Rhodoligotrophos appendicifer: one gene and its partner. The protein of the gene in region 1 interacts with the protein of each later gene in a pairwise test. Links are inferred from orthologs where the notes say so. Each region holds a gene or a part of one and is shown in the gene's direction. Other genes may lie near its edges.

Region 1 (3,199 bases):
CGCGCGGCGGTATGGTGTTGACCAATGACGAGGGCCTGGCGAAGAAAATCAATTCCGCGGTGTTTCCTGGCCTCCAAGGCGGACCTTTGATGCATGTGATCGCCGCCAAGGCCGTGGCCTTCGGCGAAGCGCTGCGGCCGGACTATAAAGACTATATCCAAGCCGTCGCCGACAATGCCAAGGCTCTCGCCGCGGTGATCGCCGAGGCGGGATTCGACATCGTCTCGGGCGGTACGGACACGCATCTCATGCTCGTGGACCTGCGGCCGAAGAAGCTCACGGGCAAGGATGCCGAGGCGGCCCTGGGTCGAGCCAACATCACCTGCAACAAGAACGGCGTGCCCTTCGATCCAGAGAAGCCCACCATCACCTCCGGCATCCGCCTGGGGACGCCCGCCTGCACGACGCGCGGTTTCGGGGTTGCAGAATTTCGCCATGTGGGTGAGATGATCGTGGAAGTGCTCGACGGGCTCGTGCGCAATGGCGAGCAGGGGAACGGGCAGGTTGAGGCCGCAGTGAAGCAAAAGGTCCTCGAACTCACCGGTCGGTTTCCGATCTATAGCTGACACGATCAGCGGAAAGGCGGGAAGGGATGCGCTGTCCCTATTGCGGGAACACCGACACGCAAGTGAAGGATTCGCGCCCGACCGAGGACAATTCGGCCATCCGAAGACGCAGATCGTGTCCCGATTGCGGGGGGCGCTTTACGACGTTCGAGCGGGTGCAGCTGCGCGAGCTCATGGTGCTGAAGCGTTCGGGCCGACGGGTGCCGTTCGAGCGGGACAAGCTGGTTCGATCGCTGCAGATCGCCCTCAGGAAAAGGCCGGTCGACCCAGATCGGGTCGAACGCATGACCAGCGGCATCGTGCGCCGCCTCGAGAGCCTCGGTGAAAACGAGGTTCGCTCCGAAACGGTCGGCAAGCTCGTCATGGAGGCGCTGAAGGCGCTTGACGACGTCGCCTATGTCCGCTTCGCCTCGGTCTATAAGAACTTCCGCGAGGCCAAGGATTTCGAGGAGCTGCTCGGGGAATTGTCCGGGGATGGGGAGCGGCCGGTCGACGAGAACCGGGAATGAGCCGAAAGCCTGCTGGAAGCTCGCCCATGACCGAGATTCGTCCCTATGACGCTCATTTCATGACTTTGGCCCTGCGCCTGGGTCGTCGCAACATCGGCAATACCGGTCCCAATCCAGCGGTCGGTTGCCTGATCGTGGACGAAAGCTTTACGCCGCCACAGATCATCGCTGTGGGCTGGACCGGGCGCGGTGGGCGCCCCCATGCCGAGCAGGTCGCTCTGGAACATGCCGGCGAGAAGGCGCGAGGCGCTACGGCCTATGTGACCCTGGAGCCCTGTGCCCATTACGGCAAGACACCGCCCTGCGCAAAAGGACTGGCAGAGGCGGGAGTTGCTCGCGTCGTCACAACCTGTGTCGATCCCGACCCGCGGGTCTCGGGACGGGGGCATGCCATGCTGCAGGAGGCGGGCATTTCGGTCGTCACCGGGGTGATGGCGGCTGAGGCGCGCCAGGACATGGTCGGATTCCTCACCCGCATGACACTGGGGCGGCCCCACATGATTCTCAAACTCGCCGTCTCGGCGGACGGAAAAATTGCGGCTCAGCCTGGGGTTTCCACCACGATCACCGGCGAGGCAGCACGGGCGCGCAGCCACCTGATGCGCGCCGAATCCGACGTTATCCTCGTCGGTCGCAACACGATCCTCATCGACAATCCGGCGCTCACCTGTCGTCTGCCAGGACTGGGCGATCGGTCACCCATCCGGGCGGTGGTGGCCTCCGAAGGACTTATTCCGCCCAGATCGGTGCTGGCCACCACAGCACGCAAAACTCCCGTGTGGATTCTCAGCGCGCGCGAGCCCGACAATTGGGAGGCCGAGACGCTGCTTTCGGCAGGTGTCGAGATCCTGGTTTGCGGCGAAGGCAAGGGGCGAAGAGTCGATCTCGGACGAGCTCTGGCGACGCTTGGCGACCGTGGCGTGGGCCGGGTGATGGTGGAAGGCGGCGCGCAGATCGCAGCCGGCCTGCTTGCCGCCGATCTGGTGGATGAGGTGGCCCTGTTCACCTCCCGGAAGGAACTGGGGGACGAGGCCGTCGATGCGCTGGGCGGGACACCCATCAAAAGCATTACCGAGTCTGCGCGCTTCGCGCTTAACGAGGAAGAATGGTTTGGTGAAGACCGGCTGACGGTTTATGTGAGGGCGGCCGCGACATCCGGCTAACACCATCGGCTCGTTTGAAGGCATCCCATGTTCACAGGCATCGTAAGCGATATCGGCGAATTGGTCGCTCAAGAGGATGCGGGCGACCGGCGCCTGACCATCGCCTGTCATTATGACCCCGCCACCATCGCGCTAGGAGCCTCGATCGCCTGCTCGGGCGTTTGCCTCACGGTGATCGAAACCGGTCCCTATCAGATGGACCGCAGCTATTTCGTCGTGCAGGCGTCCAAGGAGACGCTGGATGTGACGACGCTGGGCCAATGGCGCATCGGCACGCGGATCAACCTGGAACGCGCGCTGCGGATAGGTGACGAGCTGGGAGGTCATCTCGTCACGGGCCATGCGGACGGCATGGCTGCGGTGGTCGGACGTGAACCCGAGGGCGGGTCCATGCGCTTCCGGTTCCGCGCACCCGACGCTCTAGCGCGCTTCATCGCTCCAAAGGGATCCGTTTGCCTGGATGGAACTTCGCTGACGGTGAACGAGGTCGACGGGTCCCTGTTCGGCGTCAATATCATCCCCCATACGCAAGAGGTCACCACCTGGGGACAGATCACCGCCGGCGATAAAGTGAATATTGAGATCGATACCATGGCGCGCTATGTGGCCCGCCTTAACGAGACGGCCTAGATCCCAGGCCGCGCAACCCGACGGATGTTTCCCATGGCCTTTCCGCGCATTCTGATCATCGAGGCGCGCTTTTACGATGAGTTGCTAGACGAGATGGTGCGCGGCGCTGTCGCCGCCATCGAGGCAGAGGGGGGCGAATATGAGCTCGTCACCGTCCCGGGAGCGCTCGAAATTCCAGCCATCATCGCTTATGTAGAGAACGGACGGCGGCAGGCCTTTGACGGCTATGTCGCGCTGGGCTGCGTAATCCGCGGGGAAACCCATCATTTTGACATCGTCGCCAATGAATCGGCGCGGGCGCTGATGGATCTCTCGGTCAATCGGGGGCTGG
Region 2 (3,143 bases), on another replicon or contig:
TGTGCGGCCTCGGAGGCTGACAGGACGGGGGCGGTGGACGGCACGAATCACCTCGTTGCGTTGCGGACCGCTCCCTTATCGAGGCAGCCCCAGGGGCCGGGTCAAGGGCTGTCTGATGGCGCTGCGCCCTCGGACGGGAGCGCGTCCCGGGACCCCGCGACGCCCGCGACGCCTTCAACCGCTTCCGTTCCGCTGGCTTTGCCACTATAACACCCGGCGAAACTCCCCGTGACATCGAGAAGGTGACTTGGAAAGCATGGGCAAGGACAAGGCCGTCATCGATCGCGACATGATTCGCGACCTTGCCGATCTCCTGAACGAGACCGGCCTCCTGGAAATTGAGGTCGAGCAGGACGGCTTGCGCGTCCGCGTGTCTCGCGCCGGTCAGGCCGTGAATCATTTCGTACCCGCCCCCGGCTCCGCGGGCCCGGTGGAACCTGCCCCCGCTCCGGTCCCCACCGTCGCCGATCCCGCCAAGCATCCCGGCGCGGTGAAATCGCCCATGGTCGGCACGGCCTATCGGGCGCCCGCCCCCGGCGCGGCGACCTTCGTTGAAATCGGCCGCGAGGTCACCAAGGGCCAGACGATCCTCATCGTCGAGGCCATGAAGACCATGAACCAGATCCCCGCCCCCCATTCCGGCAAGGTCACCGCCATTTTCGTGGAGGATGGCAATCCCGTCGAATTCGGCGAGCCCCTGATGATCATCGAGTGATGAGCGGCCATGTTCGATAAGGTCCTCATCGCCAATCGCGGCGAGATCGCGCTGCGCATCCTGCGCGCCTGCCGCGAGCTCGGCATCGCCACGGTCGCGGTCCATTCGACCGCCGACGAGAACGCCATGCATGTGCGCCTGGCCGATGAAAGCGTCTGCATCGGACCGCCGCCGGCCCGCGACAGCTATCTGAACATTCCCTCCTTGCTGGCCGCCTGCGAGATCACCGGGGCCGATGCCGTCCATCCCGGCTATGGCTTCCTCGCCGAGAACGCCCGCTTCGCCGAGATCCTGGGCGAGCACAACATCACCTTCATCGGCCCGAGCCCTGAGCATATCCGCATCATGGGCGACAAGATCGAGGCGAAGAAGACCGCAATCCGCCTAGGCATCCCCGTCGTCCCCGGCTCGCCGGGCGCCGTCCGCTCCGGCGACGAGGCGGCCCGCATCGCCGAGGAGATCGGCTTCCCCGTCCTCATCAAGGCCGCTGCCGGCGGCGGCGGGCGCGGCATGAAGGTCGCCCGCACCCCGGCCGATCTCGCCGAGGCGCTGACCACGGCCCAGACCGAGGCCAAGGCGGCCTTCGGCGACGACGCCGTCTATCTCGAGCGCTATCTCGCCAAGCCGCGCCACATCGAGGTCCAGATCCTCGGCGATGGCCAGGGCAACGCCGTCCATCTCGGCGAGCGCGACTGCTCGCTCCAGCGCCGCCACCAGAAGCTCTGGGAGGAGGCCCTCTCGCCGGCCCTGAATGCCGACCAGCGCCACGCCATCGGCACCCGCGTCGCCACCGCCATCGCCGATCTCGGCTATTCCGGCGCCGGCACCATCGAGTTCCTCTACGAGAATGGCGAGTTCTTCTTCATCGAGATGAACACACGCCTGCAAGTGGAGCATCCGGTGACCGAATCCATCACCGGCATCGACATCGTCCAGGAGCAGATCCGCATCGCCGCCGGCGCCAAGCTCTCCTTCACCCAGGACGACATCGTCTTCTCCGGCCACGCCATCGAGTGCCGCATCAACGCTGAGAACCCGTTGACCTTCACTCCCTCGCCCGGCCACATCGATTCCGTCCACGTGCCCGGCGGCCTGGGTGTGCGCGTCGACAGCGGGATCTATGCCGGCTACACCGTGCCCCCTTATTACGACAGCCTCATCGCCAAGCTGATCGTCATGGGCAAGAGCCGCAACGAGTGCCTGATGCGCCTGCGCCGGGCTTTGGGCGAATATGTCATCGAGGGCGTCGAGACCACGATCCCGCTCTTCATCGATCTGCTGAAGGACGATGACATTATCGACGGCAATTACGATATTCATTGGCTGGAAAATTATCTCGAGCGCCGCCGGCAATGATGGACCGCGTGCTCGGTCAGTAAGAGACGACGATGAGCACCATCACGCCGCAGATCCTGCTCAAGGCCTATGCCGCCGGCATCTTTCCCATGGCGGAGAGCGCCGACGATGCGGGCCTGTACTGGATCGACCCCGAGCGTCGCGGCATCATCCCCCTCGATGAGGTCCACGTCCCCCGCCGCCTCAAGCGCACCATCCGCCAGGGCGACTTCGAGGTCCGCATCGACAGCGATTTCGACGCCGTCATCGGCGCCTGCGCCGAGCCCAAGCCGGGGCGCCGGTCCACCTGGATCAACAGCCGCATCCGTGGCCTCTACGGCCAGCTCTTTCGCATGGGCTTCTGTCATACGGTCGAATGCTGGCAGGGCGACGCCTTGGTCGGCGGCCTCTACGGCGTCCGCGTCGGCGGCGCCTTTTTCGGCGAGAGCATGTTCTCCCGCACCCGCGACGCGAGCAAGGTCGCCCTCATCCACTTGGTCGCCCGCCTGAATGCCGGCGGCTTCACCTTGCTCGACACCCAGTTCGTGACCGACCATCTGACCCGCTTCGGCGCCCGCGAGATCCCCCGCGAGGACTACCACGCCATGCTGGACGAGGCCCTCTACATGGAAGGCGATTTCCACGCCTTTACCGAGGATGCCGACCCCGAAGCCGTCCTCACCCTCGCCCAAGCCCTCCTCCCAACCGCCCCCTGATCCCACCCGTCATCCCAGACGAAGCAAAGCGCAGATCCGGGACCGCCAAGACCTCAGAGCCCTCATCCTGAGGAGGCCCGCAGGGCCGTCTCGAAGGACGGAACCCCATGCCGCCCGGGATCCCGGGCCAAGCCCGGGATGACAGTGATAAGAAAGTCCTCATCCTGAGGAGGCCCGCAGGGCCGTCTCGAAGGACGGGACCCCATGCGGCAAGAGATCCCCGGGTCGAGCCCCCGGCCGACAGCCAGAACAACCTCACCCAAGCGCCCCCTTGACGCCGGCCTGCCTCCCACCCTCTACTCCACCTCCCCAGACGAGGCCCGCCGTGACCCCTTTCACCCTCAGCCGCACTCCAGAGATCCTCGCCGGTCCCGGCG

Evidence for each region.
Region 2: the proteins of ribD (region 1) and accC interact in binary tests that used the Escherichia coli proteins (3 or more experiments, as listed by UniProt). The link is inferred for Rhodoligotrophos appendicifer from one-to-one orthologs.

Annotation. Positions count from the first base shown.
Region 1 is NZ_VHKL01000003.1:128,258-131,456, reverse strand. What follows is about bases 290-3,169. They hold ribD (bifunctional diaminohydroxyphosphoribosylaminopyrimidine deaminase/5-amino-6-(5-phosphoribosylamino)uracil reductase RibD), read left to right. Parts: upstream 290-1,101; coding sequence 1,102-2,238; downstream 2,239-3,169. Other genes in these bases: ribH (6,7-dimethyl-8-ribityllumazine synthase), read left to right, coding at 2,902-3,169; FKM97_RS07500 (riboflavin synthase), read left to right, coding at 2,266-2,868; nrdR (transcriptional regulator NrdR), read left to right, coding at 593-1,075; glyA (serine hydroxymethyltransferase), read left to right, coding at 290-566. In the rest of the region: more of glyA, read left to right, coding at 1-289; more of ribH, read left to right, coding at 3,170-3,199. UniProt on the Escherichia coli protein: Converts 2,5-diamino-6-(ribosylamino)-4(3h)-pyrimidinone 5'-phosphate into 5-amino-6-(ribosylamino)-2,4(1h,3h)-pyrimidinedione 5'-phosphate.
Region 2 is NZ_VHKL01000012.1:19,112-22,254, forward strand. The notes cover bases 74-2,897. They hold accC (acetyl-CoA carboxylase biotin carboxylase subunit), read left to right. Parts: upstream 74-724; coding sequence 725-2,071; downstream 2,072-2,897. Other genes in these bases: accB (acetyl-CoA carboxylase biotin carboxyl carrier protein), read left to right, coding at 257-715; aat (leucyl/phenylalanyl-tRNA--protein transferase), read left to right, coding at 2,104-2,766. Also shown: FKM97_RS23000 (MerR family transcriptional regulator), read right to left, coding at 1-44; FKM97_RS23020 (iron-containing alcohol dehydrogenase), read left to right, coding at 3,092-3,143. UniProt on the Escherichia coli protein: This protein is a component of the acetyl coenzyme A carboxylase complex; first, biotin carboxylase catalyzes the carboxylation of the carrier protein and then the transcarboxylase transfers the carboxyl group to form malonyl-CoA.